Linked DNA regions of Phragmitibacter flavus. The protein of the gene in region 1 interacts with the protein of each later gene in a pairwise test. Links are inferred from orthologs where the notes say so. Each region holds a gene or a part of one and is shown on either strand. Other genes may lie near its edges. The genes, in order: rpe and eno.

Evidence for each region.
Region 2: the proteins of rpe (region 1) and eno interact in binary tests that used the Escherichia coli proteins (3 or more experiments, as listed by UniProt). The link is inferred for Phragmitibacter flavus from one-to-one orthologs.

What each region holds. Positions count from the first base shown.
Region 1 is NZ_VAUV01000020.1:22,131-28,993, reverse strand. The notes cover bases 2,080-4,859. They hold rpe (ribulose-phosphate 3-epimerase), read left to right. Parts: upstream 2,080-3,016; coding sequence 3,017-3,703; downstream 3,704-4,859. Other genes in these bases: FEM03_RS21170 (arylsulfatase), read left to right, coding at 3,773-4,859; tadA (tRNA adenosine(34) deaminase TadA), read right to left, coding at 2,361-2,894; FEM03_RS21185 (hypothetical protein), read right to left, coding at 2,080-2,235. Also shown: FEM03_RS21190 (AAA family ATPase), read right to left, coding at 1-824; more of FEM03_RS21185, read right to left, coding at 919-2,079; more of FEM03_RS21170, read left to right, coding at 4,860-5,245; FEM03_RS21165 (MalY/PatB family protein), read left to right, coding at 5,322-6,482; FEM03_RS21160 (hypothetical protein), read right to left, coding at 6,583-6,863. UniProt on the Escherichia coli protein: Catalyzes the reversible epimerization of D-ribulose 5-phosphate to D-xylulose 5-phosphate.
Region 2 is NZ_VAUV01000007.1:28,125-35,099, reverse strand. Bases 3,023-5,914 are described here. They hold eno (phosphopyruvate hydratase), read right to left. Parts: upstream 5,166-5,914; coding sequence 3,879-5,165; downstream 3,023-3,878. Other genes in these bases: FEM03_RS10070 (GreA/GreB family elongation factor), read right to left, coding at 5,210-5,914; FEM03_RS10080 (FtsB family cell division protein), read right to left, coding at 3,482-3,829; FEM03_RS10085 (LptF/LptG family permease), read right to left, coding at 3,023-3,460. Also shown: FEM03_RS10095 (hypothetical protein), read left to right, coding at 1-397; FEM03_RS10090 (hypothetical protein), read left to right, coding at 413-2,239; more of FEM03_RS10085, read right to left, coding at 2,315-3,022; more of FEM03_RS10070, read right to left, coding at 5,915-6,975. UniProt on the Escherichia coli protein: Catalyzes the reversible conversion of 2-phosphoglycerate (2-PG) into phosphoenolpyruvate (PEP). It is essential for the degradation of carbohydrates via glycolysis.

The DNA.
Region 1 (6,863 bases):
TGTCCCATCAAAGCGCGCGCCTTCGCCGCCGCCGCCATCGCCAGCGCCGCCCGCGGACTCGCCCCATACTTCACCCCCGCCGCATGCGGCTCCCCCGGATGAGTCGCCTGCACCAACCGTGCAATGAAATTCGCCACCGGTTGCGGCATAAAAATCCGCCTGACCTGATCCAGCAACAAATTCAACGCCCCCGCATCCATCACCTCCGCCACCTCCGGCTCCACTCCGATCTCGCGATGCAATACAATCTTCTCCAACGTCGCCGCATCATTCACCTTCACCTCCAGCTTAAACAAAAACCGGTCCAACTGCGCCTCCGGCAGCGGATAAGTCCCCTCCAACTCAATCGGATTCTGCGTCGCCAAAACAAAAAACGGATTTGGCAACCTATGCCCCTCTCCCATCACCGTCACCCTCCGCTCCTGCATCGCCTCCAACAACGCCGACTGCGTCTTTGGCGACGCCCGGTTGATCTCATCTGCCAACACCAGATTCGCAAAAATCGGCCCCGGTTGAAACACAAACCTCCGTCCCTCCGCCGTCTCCTGCAGCATCGGATTCCCCGTAATATCCCCCGGCAAAAGATCCGGCGTAAACTGCAAGCGCTTCGCCTCCAATCCCAGCGCTTTCGCAAGCCCCTTCACCAACTCCGTCTTCCCCAACCCCGGCAGCCCCTCCAACAGAATATGTCCCTTGGCCAGCAACCCAATCAGCACATGCTCAATCAAAACCTCCTGACCAAACAACACCGACTGCAACGCGGTCCGCAACTTGCCCACACTTTCTGCCGCATGAGTAAGTTCTGCCTCTGTAAGTGAAATCATATTATTCGTCATATCATCTTCTAAAAAAAGTAGAAGGCTCGTCCCGAGCCTTGCATTCAGTCATCCACCAAGGGCCGGGACGGCCCTTCTACATTCACTTAAAATACCTCCGTAAAGTTTCGCGTTCATCCGGGAGCAACGAGTTCTGCCATACCGCCGCCCCGCCGTCCCCTGCACTCTCGATCACCCCACCCTGTTGCGTTCCCGTTTTCGTCTCATCCACGTGATGTTTCCCATCCGTCGTCCCCATCATATCTCCCGGAGCCAATCGGCTCACATCCAGCTCGGCCTGCAAACGTTCCATCGCCTTCGTATTCAAATTCGTCTCCTCGCTCTCCAGTGACAGCGGCGCTTCACCCGGCCCCCGATCAATTCCACCCCGACCCGGCCCTTCCTCTTCACCCTCTCCGGGCCCTTTTCCCTGACACATCGCCAGCTCCAACTGCGGCGCATTTTTTAATGCCTCCTGCAAGGCCTCCGAATTTTTCTGCAACTGCTGTGCCAAATCCTTCAACTGCTGATCGCTCAAATTTTGCAACCCCTCCGCCCCCATCTGCTGCAACTGCTTAAGTAACTGCTCATTCGGCTTCATCCCGCCCGCCATCATCCCCTGCGCCGCCTCCTTCATCTTCTCCGCCAAAGCATCCTTCGCCGCCTGCGGCAATCCCGCCCCTGCCGACTGCAACGCACTCGCCGCCTGCTCCGCATCTGCCAGATTCTGCGCCAACTCGCGCAACATCTCGCCCGTTTGCTCCTTCAAATTCCCCGCCGCCTCAAGGCTCCCATGCTCATACCAGTTCTCCGCCGGACGCTTCAACAAATCCGCCACCTTCTTCTCCACCTCTTCCACCGACTCCTCCTGCACCGCCTCCTCCTTGCGAATCTCCGCCATCCACTGCTCCACCTCCTTCACCGCCGTCGGCTTTTCGATCACCCGCTTCTCGACCACCTCCCGCGCTGAAATCGGCACCAGCACCGCCACCCACAACATCAATCCACTGAACAAAATCACTCCCACTGGCCGATGCCAGCGCCACCTCACCGGAAACTCCAACCCCTCCCTCGGTTCCGGCCATTCCCCCACCCCCGCCGCCGCCGCACTCAACCTCGACCTCATCCCCAACGCATCCTCCAGCCTCACCCGCGCCATCACCGCACTCTCAAAACGACGCCTCTCCATCCCCCACGCCACCATCACCCCTGCGAACATCAGCGCCCCAATCCCCATCCAAACCCAACGCACCTCCACCAGCATCAACCACCGTGCCAGCAACAACGCCACCACCCCCACCAACGCCGATCCCAACACCCATCCCGTCCAGCGGTCCAGCCACCAGCCGAAATTGATGCGCCGAGCCAGACGCCTTGAAGCCATCTGCCAGAAGTGCTCGGATCTTTTTTCCGCCGACATGCCCCCTATCTAACCGGGATCACTCCCCCTTGGCAACGATCAACTCATCTCTTCACCACGAATTCACCCTCCCTTCACAAACCTCAGCTTTTAGCCCTTATCCTTTATCCCTTAGCCTTTCAATCCTACCCCGCCGGTAGCCCATCGCCTTCAAACCGGATCACTCCGTTCGACTTCTTCGCCCTCGCCTCTTTAAAAAACGACTTCAACATCCCCACACACTCCTCCTCCAACACTCCCGACGTTACCTCACTCCGATGATTCAAATTCGCTGCCTGCAACAGATTCCAAAACCCGCCCGCCGCGCCGCCCTTCACATCCGGACACCCAAAAATCACCCGTCTCACCCGGCAATGCATGATCGCCCCTGCGCACATCGGACACGGCTCCTTCGTCACATAAAGATCACACTCCGTCAGCCGCCAGTCTTCCATAAAACTCTGCGCCTGAGTCAACGCCAGCATCTCCGCATGCGCCGTCGCATCCTTCAGCATCTCCACCTGATTCCAAGCCCGCGCAATGACCGACCCCTCATGCACAATCACCGCCCCAATCGGCACCTCTTCCGCCTTGTAAGCACGCGAAGCCTGCCTCAACGCCTCGCGCATAAAAAACTCATCGCCCAGCAGCGGCTGAAAAAACTCAGAATCATCAATCACCCCCTAAACTACCCAACCCCTCCCCAAACGCCACCGCATTTCCTTTATCCCTTCGCCTTCATCCTTTAGCCTTTCTTTCCTTCTCCCTTGACCCTGAACCCGAGCCACCTGACCTTTCCCCCATGGACCACCACACGCCCCTCATCCTTCCCTCCCTCCTCGCCGCCGACTTCGCCAATGTGGAATCCGAAGTCAAACGCGCCGCAGACGCCGGAGCCCAATGGCTGCACCTCGACGTCATGGACGGCAACTTCGTCGACAACATCTCCTTCGGCCCCGCCATGATCGAAGCCGTGCGCCGCCACACCGACATGTTCCTCGACGTCCACCTCATGATCCACCGGCCCGATCACTACCTCGACCGCTTCGTCGCCGCCGGAGCCAACAACATCAGCATCCATGTCGAGGCCGACTACGTCTCCAGCGTCGCCCAAACCCTCGCCCGCATCAAAGCCGCCGGCATCAGCGCCGGACTCGTCCTCAACCCCGCCACCCCCTTCGAAGCCGCCCTTCCCTACCTCGACCAGATCGACCTTCTGCTCATCATGACCGTCGTCCCCGGCTTCGGTGGTCAGCCTTTCATGGAAACCGAAACCATGCCCAAGCTCGCCGCCGCCCGTGACCACCGCGACGCCCATCACCTTAAATATCACCTGCAAGTCGACGGCGGCATCTACCCCCACACCATCCCCATTGCCCGTCGCAACGGTGCCAACCTCCTCGTCTGCGGCACCTCCAGCTACGGCAAACTCAACACCAACCACGACATGAAAGCCGCCATGCAGGAACTCGCCGCCGCCGCAAAGTAAAAACTGGAAGTCCGACGTCTCAATCCTGAAACACCCGTCTCCCCCCGACGTTACCCCTTCATGCGTCGCATGTTCCTCCTCCTCACACTTTTAACCTCCCTCTCCCTTCACGCCCAAACCCCCAAGCCCCCCAACATCATCTTCATCATCACCGATGACCAGGGTTACGGCGACATCTCCGCCCACGGCAATCCCATCTTAAAAACGCCCCACCTCGACCGGCTCCACCGCGAATCCGTCCGCTTCACCGACTTCCACGTCTCCCCCACCTGCGCCCCCACCCGGGCCGCCCTCCTCACCGGTCGCCACGAATTCAAAAACGGCGTCACCCACACCATCCACGAACGCGAACGCCTCACGCTCGACGCCACCACCCTCCCCCAAATTCTTAAAACCGCCGGCTACACCACCGGCATTTTTGGCAAATGGCACCTCGGCGACGAAGCCCCTTACCGACCCGACCAACGCGGCTTTGACGAAACTTTCATCCACGGCGCTGGCGGCATCGGTCAATCCTATCCCGGCAGCTGCGGCGACGCCCCCGGCAACACCTACTTCGATCCGCTGATCCTCCACAACAACACCTTCGTCAAAACCAGCGGCTACTGCACCGACGTCTTCTTCACCCAGGCCCTCACTTGGATCAAACAAGCCAGTGAAACCGAGACCCCCTTCTACTGCCACATCGCCACCAACACCCCGCACACCCCGCTCGACGCCAGACCCGAGGACGAAGCCCGCTACACCGGCAAACTCCCTCCCAACCCCGCCGAGGGTAAAGGAAAAGGCAAAGGCCCCTTCGCCCAACCCGGAGCCACCGAAAAATTCTTCGGCATGGTCGCCAACATTGACGACAACATCGGCATCCTCCTGCAAAAACTCGCCGAATGGGACCTCGAACGCGACACCCTTGTCATCTTCATGAACGACAACGGAGGCACTGGTGGCGTCCGCATCCACAACGCCAACATGCGCGGCCAAAAAGGCACGCCCTGGCTCGGCGGCACCCGCGCCGCCTCCTTCTGGCGCTGGCCCGGCACCCTCACCCCCGCCGATGTCCCCGCCCTCACCGCCCACATCGATTTCCTCCCCACCCTCATCGACATCACCCACGCCAAACCCGACTCCAAAACCCTCGCCCAGATCGAAGGCCGCAGCCTGCTCCCCCTCCTCAAAAATTCCCAGTCTGAGTGGCCCGACCGAACCCTCATCACCCACGTCGGACGCTGGGAACAAGGCACCAATCCCGACACCGGCAAATACACCAACGTCTCCATCCGCACCCCCGAATGGCAGCTCATCCAACCCACCAAGATCAATCAACCCAACTGGCAGCTTTACCAGGTCAAATCCGACCCTTCACAAACCATCGATGTCGCCGCGCAACATCCCGACATCGTCAAAGCCCTCGCCGCCCAATACGAAACCTGGTGGCAACAAACCCTCCCCCTCATGGTCAACGAAAACGTCCCCCTCGCCCCCGCCAACCCCTTCAAACTCCTCTACGAAAAACAATTTGGTCCCGCCTCACTCCCCGAGTAAACCAAACCTCCCCAACCCGGCGTAATCAAACCCTCAACCACATCGCCTCTCCCGCCAGCGTTTCCGAACCAATCTCATGCCCACCAACTTCGACACCGTCATCGACCGCCGCAACACCGGCACCCTCAAATGGGGTCGTTATGAAAATCGCGACATCCTCCCCCTCTGGGTCGCCGACATGGACTTCGCCGCCCCGGATGTCGTGCTCGACGCCATCCGCGCCCGACTCGATCACGGCGTCCTCGGCTACTCCGCCCCCCATCCCGGAATCAACGAATCGATTCTCGCCTACCTCAAACGCGACCACCAAATCGACGCCGAATCTGAATCCATCCACTGGCTTCCCGGACTCGTCCCCGCCAAATCCATGGCCTGCCGCGCCGTTGGTCAACCCGGCGAAGGCGTCATCATCCAAACCCCCGTCTATCCACCTTTCTTCCAAGTCCACAAAGACGCCGAAATGCGCCTGATCCGCGTTCCCCTCGGACGCAACGACGCCACCAACGGCTCCTGGGCCATCGACTTCGACGCCCTCGAAGCCTCCGTCACCCCCGACACCCGCGTCTTCCTCTTCTGCAATCCGCACAACCCCGTCGGCCGCGCCTGGAGCGAACAAGACGTGCGCCGCATCGCCGACTTCTGCCTGCGTCACCATCTCCTTCTCGTGTCCGATGAAATCCATTGCGACCTGATCCTTGATCCCACCATCCGCCACTTCTCCGCCGCCCGACTCGAAGGCCCGATCCGCAAAAACCTCATTGTGCTCATGGCCGCCAGCAAAACCTACAACCTTCCCGGACTCTCCCTTGCCTTCGCCCTCATCCCCGACGCCTCACTCCGCATCAAGTTCAAAGCCGCCGGAGGCAAGCTCATCCCCGAACTCAACCCCCTCAGTTATCACGCCACCCAGGCCGCATTCGATCACGCCGAACCCTGGCGTCAAGACTTACTAAGTTACCTCCGCGCCAACCGCGACTACTTACAAAGCTATCTCGCCGAACATATTCCCCAAATCAAAATGGCCCTCCCCCTTGAGGCGACTTATCTCGCCTGGCTCGATCCGAGAGAGTTGGCCATCGAACGCCCCCAACCCTTCTTCGAAGCCGCCGGTGTCGGACTAAGTGAAGGTGCCGACTTCGGTGCCCCCGGCTTCCTCCGTCTCAACTTCGGCTGCCCCCGCTCCACCCTCGAAGAAGCCCTCAACCGAATGAAAAACGCCCTCGCCGCCCGCAAGTAACACGGGCTTCCAGCCGGTGCCGTCTAGCGGACATCCTGTCCGCAACTGTCCTCGACACTATCCCTTCCACGCCCAAAACCCCAACCCATCACCCATCATTTCACCCAACCCTTCGGCGATGGAGTCCCGCGAACGCCACCCCAAGCAACAACAGCACCGCGCGCTGCGGCTCAGGCACCGCGAATGCCACATCGTCAACCGTCATCATGGCGAGCGAACCACCGCTTCCCGTTGTCGTATCCGTCCAACGCAGCCATAGTTCCTCTCCACTGTCCCAACCAAGCCCGGAAACCACCCCACCAGAAAGTGCCACACGACCATCATCATTTCCATCAACCGGCGTGCTGGTTCCTGGCGTCGGAAACGGAGCGAAAAAATCCA
Region 2 (6,975 bases), on another replicon or contig:
CACCCTCAGTCCTCTCCAACTCGGCGGCATCCTCGCTGCCATAGCCATCGTCGCCATTGGCGGTTTTGCGCTGCTTCGCGACGGGGGCACTGCCACCAATTTCACCGGCACGACCGAGCTCGACCTGCGCGATTACCTCGACAACTCCAACGCCCTCAGCAACAACACCTACCGCATTCAGGGCACCGTTGACGAGCGACTCGACAACTGGAGCTCAAGCCAGGGCCGTTTGTTCAGTGTCCTTGCCGAAGAAGGCAACCGCCAGTCCCCTCTCCCCGTGCTTGTCCCCTCCAAGTTCAACAGCACCAATATCCAACGCGGACAACGTTTCAGTTTCAAAGTCACTGTGCAAGCCGGCACCGGCATCCTCGAAGTCATCGAACTCACCAAAGCCTGATTCCTCCACCTGGCCATGAAAATGAAAATCGCCCTCCTCATCTGCCTCGTAGCACTCCCCATTCACATTCAGGCCCAGGTCCTGCCACCGGGAGGGGGCAACAGCGGCGGAACCACCGACAGCGCCCCTCCTCCAAGCAGCCAGCCAAAACAGCAGAGCACCCTCGGCAACGAACTGCCCAGCTTTGACTCCGGCAGCGAGACCGTCACCTGGGATGGCAAAATGTGGAGTGTCACCAACACCCGCATGTCCCGCGCCCGCCTGGAAAAATACCTCGCCAGCCCCCCCGCCGACGAAGCCGAAGATCAGGCTTATCGCGACATTCTCGAAGAAATCACCAAGCTCCTCTCGCCTGGTCGCGGTGCCAACGTGCCCGGAGCCGTTGCTCTCCTCCCTGCCGCCGCGTCTCATCCCATCGATGCCAAACTGTGTGACACCCTGGCAAACGCCATCTTCGGTGTCTGGCTCGCCCAACGCAACACCGCCGGTCTGGCCGCCACCAACCACGCGATGGACAATCGCATCCGCAACGAAAATTTCCTCAATCGCAATGATCGCGGCACTCCATTACAAAACCGCATTCTCAAGAATGGCGAAACCACCCAAGAAACCCGTGAAACCATGGCGCTCGCCCGCGACGCCGCCAAACTCGTAGAACTCGAGGCAAAGATAAAGGCCAACGAACTTGCCATCGGGGTCAACATCACCGCAGCCAAACTCGAATTTCAGGCCATCATCCTCCAGTTCGCCATGCAGCGGCGCTTCGAACACGTGGTCCTCGCCTGCCGTTTCTACCGCCACATCTTTTCCAACGACCCCAGCGGCATGATTGAAATCAAAGAGGGTTCCACGGCCGAACAAATGTTTGCCGACTCCCTTGGCACCTCCCCCACCATCTCCGCCCTTGATGCCTTTGCCAATGAGATGATCCGCGACGTCGACGAAGCCATCGTTGCCTTCGAATATCTCCTCGAACGCGGCGACCTCGCCAGCGCCTCCCAGCGCATCAGCGAAGCACTCATGATCGGCGAATACCTCCCGCGCGTTCGTCGCGTCCCGGCCGCGAAAAAGTTCGCCGTGCTCGATTTCACCCGCGATGGACACCAACTCGTTTCCGCCATGGAGATGAAGGATTACACCCTCGCCGCCGAGTTGGTCCAAAAGCTCCGTGGCCTCGCCAAAGACTTCGATTACAGCAAACCACAGGCTGCCATCGAAACCGCCCGCACCGTCAGCGACATGCACCTCAACAAGGCCAAGGTCGCCGCCATGCAGGGCGACCAGAAAAGCAGCACCGAAGCCCTCACCCAGGCCGCCGAACTGTGGCCCACCAACCCCAAGTTGCGCGAATTCACCAACATGATCGGCAGCAACGCCGACATCAAAACCCAGGCCGCCATCGATCTCGACCGCCTCCTCTCCCAGCGCAACTACCGTCAGATCTACAACGACCAGGGCCGCTACCTCGCCTCCGTCCTTGACGATCCCGCCCGCCAGGAGATCCTCAAAAAAGTCCTCACCGATGTCAACAAGGTCAACCTCAACATCGCCGCCGCCAACAGCCAGTCGCAGAACAGCAACAGCGCCGGTGCCTGGGAGATCATTGAGAAAGCCTACGAAGAATTCCCCGAAGATCCCGAAGTCGCCCGTCTTCGTTCCGACCTCAGTGTCAAAGCCTCTGAATTCGTCGGCGCCCTACAACGCGCCAGACAATGTGAAGACCGACATCAAACCGGCTCTGCTCTCGCCTGGTATCTGAAAGCCAAAAGCCAGTATCCCCAGAGCGATTACGCCCGCCAGGGCCTCAACCGCCTCGTCGAGCAGCTCGCTCAAAACCCGTAGCCGAGAAAGTTGAAGGCTCGTCCCGAGCCTTGCTTCGTCCAAGGCCCGGGACGGGCCTTCTACTTTCTTATCCCTCTACCGCTGACACAGTTTCCAAAACAGGCGGCTGCCCACCGCAATGAACACCACATTCGGCAGCCACATCAACAGATGCGGATACGAACTCGGCTTTTCCGCCTGCGTGCTCGCAAAAATGATCACGAAAATATACGAAACCGCTACGATCAAACTCAACGCAAACCCAATCGAGGTCTCCCTCCGTTGCGCCGTGATCCCCAGCGGAATCCCCACCAGCACAAACACCACCGCCGCCAGCGAGAAACTGTAGCGCATCGACAGTTCAGTTCGCGAAGAGGACACCAGCTTCTCGTTCATCGGCAATTGGTCCACCGTGCTCACGCCGCTTTTCACCTCCTGCCAAAGGGCCTCCGTCGTCTTCATGCTGTTAGAGACTTTTTCGGACTTTTTCTGCAGCCGGCTTAGAGGAAAAGTGATTGGCATCTCCCGGAACGACACCGGCTGCAAATCATTCAACACATCTGTTGACGACCCGTCCTCGCCTCCATCCCAAGTCTCCACCTGACCATCCCGCAGCAACAAAATAAAATCTGTGACTCCCGGCGTTATCTCCAACTCGGCGTTCTTTGCCCGAATATAGCTCTCACTGCGCGAACCGTCGGTCTGATAAATCTCCACCCCCTCAAGATTGTTGCCTTCGCGCTTGGCCACGTAAATCCGATAACCCGGAAACCGGTCCAACACCTTCCCCGGTTGGAAAAGCATCGCCGGATCATCCAACGCCACATCGTAAAACAGTCGCTTGATCTTGTTTTTCGTCAGCGGAGCCAATTCCAAATTCACAAAATAACACAACCCGCTCATCAACGTCGCCAAGATAAATACCGGAAGACAAATGCGCGGCATGGACATGCCTGTCATGCGCAACGCCGTCATCTCGTTGTCCGCACTCATGCGTCCGAACACCAGCAAAATCGCCGTCAGCAATGCCCACGGAATCGTGAACACCAACGAATAGGGCACCACATAACTGATGAACTGCAACACCAGCAATATCGGCAGTCCCACCGTATCCCCCAGCAGGCGCTCCATCTCCTTAAACACGTTCCCCAGCACCATCACACCCGTCAATACGAGCACGCCGGTCAGGGTCGAAGACGCCACCTGACGCCAGATATAACGATCAAAAATCTTTGGTCCCATGTGAGCTTCACCCTTACAGCCTCATTTTACCGGGCCATTGCCATCTTCAAAGCGGACAATCACCTCTCCATCCTTCTGAAGGTGCAGGCGGTCACGGGCCATGGCCTCCAGATAGTCCTCATCCTTCTGGATCAATTCCAGCTTTTGTTCCATCAATGCCGCACGCGCCTTCATCGAGTCGCGCTGCACCGTCAATCCATCCAGCTTTTCCAAAGCCACCTTCTGATCTTCAAATGGCGGCCAAAAATAAATCAATCCCGCCGGCACAATCAGCAACGCCAGCAAATAACGATTCACCTTCACCAAACCTGACAGCAATTTCGAGCGCCCAGTCTGCGACTGTTCAACATCGAAATCCTCGTCAAGCATGGTGAAGGTGTGAAGATAAATCGTTAAGCCAAAACTAACCTCGACTAGACTACACTTTCATACGACCGCCATAGATCGCCTTGTCGCCAAGCTCCTGCTCAATGCGCAGAAGCTGGTTGTATTTGGCAATCCTGTCACTGCGGCTCAACGAACCGGTCTTGATCTGACCGCAGTTGGTTGCCACCGCGAGGTCGGCAATGGTCGAATCTTCCGTCTCGCCAGAACGATGGCTCAGCACCGCCGTGTAACCATGACGATGGGCCAGCTCAACCGAGTCAAAGGTCTCTGTAAGCGAACCGATCTGGTTCACCTTCACCAGGATCGAGTTGGCAACGCCAAGATCGATGCCTTTGCGAAGGAACTCCACGTTGGTCACGAAAAGGTCATCCCCCACCAATTGGGTTTTTGCACCGAGGCTGTCGGTAAGAACCTTCCAACCGTCCCAGTCGTTTTCCGCACAACCATCTTCAATGGAGATGATCGGGTATTTTTTCTGCAAGTCAGCGTAGTAAGCCACCAACTCCTGCGCGTTGCGAACACTCTTGTCGGACTTCTTGAAGATGTAGTTGCCAGAGGCCTTGTCGAAGAACTCGCTGGAAGCCACGTCAAGCGCGATGAAGATGTCTTCACCCATTTTGTAACCGGCTTTCTCAACCGCCTGCGCAATCACGGAAAGAGCGTCGTCAGCACTGTTCAACGTCGGGGCAAAACCACCTTCGTCACCCACCGCCGTGCTCAAACCACGATCGTGAAGGATGCTCTTCAACGCATGGAAAACTTCAGCCCCATAACGCAATGCCTCACGGAAGGTCGGCGCACCTTTGGGCACGATCATGAATTCCTGGAAATCAATCGGTGCATCGCTGTGCGCGCCACCGTTGATGATGTTCATCATCGGCACCGGAAGCACCTTGGCATTCGGTCCGCCAAGGTATTTGTAAAGCGGCTGGCCAAAAGCGGCAGCGGCAGCTTTCGCGACCGCCATCGACACGCCAAGGATCGCGTTCGCGCCAAGCTTCGACTTCGTGCTGGTGCCGTCGAGCGCAAGCATCGCGTGGTCAATGCCGATCTGATCGCTTGCATCAAGACCTTCGATGTGTTCCGCAATCACGTCATTCACGTTGGCGACCGCCTTCATGGTGCCCTTGCCGAGATAACGAGCTTTGTCGCCGTCGCGCAGTTCCAGTGCTTCATGCTCCCCGGTGCTTGCACCGCTCGGCACTGCCGCACGGCCCATGGCGCCGCCTTCAAGATAAACGTCCACTTCAACAGTGGGATTGCCGCGTGAGTCCAAAACTTCACGCCCGATAATTTGGTTGATGATGAGGTCGTCCATTGAGTTAAATCGAAATCGGCTAAGCCATACTGAATTTTAGCACACTACGCAAGTGGCGGTTCCGTCCGATACGCCCGGATACCCGTCACCCGCACCTTGCGGGTCCCGGCGGTATCCGTGGGGATATCCGCCTCCTCGCCAATCTTTTTGCCAATGATCGCCTTCGCCATCTCCGACAGGTAAGACAAAATGAACTTGTCCGGATTGCCATCCCAGGCACCAAGAACTGAATGCGTTTCCTTCTCGCCCGTGGCCACATCTTCGAGGTCCACCACCGTGCCGATGCCAACACTCTCCGTGCCGACGCCAACAAAATCCGTGCCGCGTGCATTGCGCAGTTCACGCTCATACTTCGACTGCAATCGCAACAACACCGCCTGATGCTGACGCGCGCTCTTATACTCGAAGTTCTCGCGCAAATCGCCATACTCACGCGCGATCTGAATGTCTTTTTTGTTTTGCGGAATCTGCACCTTTACTAGGTCTTCCAGCTCCAGCTTGCGATGCTCCATGCTCTCCCACGATACCACCAGGGCCATCTGCTCGGTCGACTGCGAACCTTCGTCCATCAGCGCCTGCATTTCTGGACGCGTCTTGATCAAACGACCCATCAACGAACGACGGGTCAATCCATCAAACACCGGCGTCGCCAAAATGCGTTTACCAAACAAACGAACTTCATCCGCATCCGCATCTGCCACCATCTCCGGCACCAGACCCACGTCTTCCGTAAACGCATCACTCAAACGCCCGGTGCGTTTCGGACCACCCGCAATGTGATCGTCCTCCAAGGCACTCAGAATTGCATTGCCAAGATCCATGTCGAAAACACTCTCCGCTTTGCCTTTCCGTTCCTTGCACATCCAGATCAAAAGATCCGTGCTCAATTGACGATTGCGCACCGCCTTCTTCAAAAACTCCGCAAGCACATCCAGCTCGTCATTGGCATCCAGCACCGAAGCAATTTCCGCCACGGCGCGACCACCCGTGCGGGTAAGATGATTCAATGATTCGACCACCCATCCACGCTCAGGAAACGCCTGGGGAAACACCCGGTAGACACGTCCCAAAAATGCCGCAGGCAAACCGTTCACGGCATCCGCCAACTGGGCGCGGTTCTCACGCATCAGCTCCACCAAAGTTAACGAACCCGCCGGCAACTCCGCCACCTTGGCCTCGTCCTGCAACTCATCGCGGGCCACCAGCAAATGCAACGAATCCTTCAAATTCAAACGCCAGGACTTGCTCACCGTGCTGCTGATCTCTTCAAACACCGGCTTCAGTTCCGTCTCGGGATCATTCACCAAATCAATGTCCTTCATCAAACGCGAAACCGCCGCCAGCTTGGCTTTCAAATCGCGGGCGTTGACCAGATCCAGCAGCATCGCTGCACCCGGACTTGCATCCTCCTCGCGCAACACCAGCAACTCCGTGCGTTTGGCTGGCACCACAATGTGACGTTTGTCCTTCAATGCCTTCTTCGCCGCCGTCCACCACGACTTGTATTCTGACGCGGTCAGCACCTTGGGTGACATGAATTTTTCCAGCGTGTCCAGCGACATCTTGCCGCCATGGCTTTTCAAAGCCGCCACCACCAGTCCAACCGGATCACTCTTTGCCAAAGCCTTCAACCCCGCAAGATCGCCCACCCGACGTGCCAGCAAATGATCATCCGGCAACACCTCCAGCGACCCCACCGCAAAACTCAACTTCATCGCATGACCCGCTTTGTCTTCGAAATTGATGACAATCTTGTCACCCAAAAGGTCCCATTCCGCCACGCGTCCCGCCCCCCAGCTTTTGTGCACAC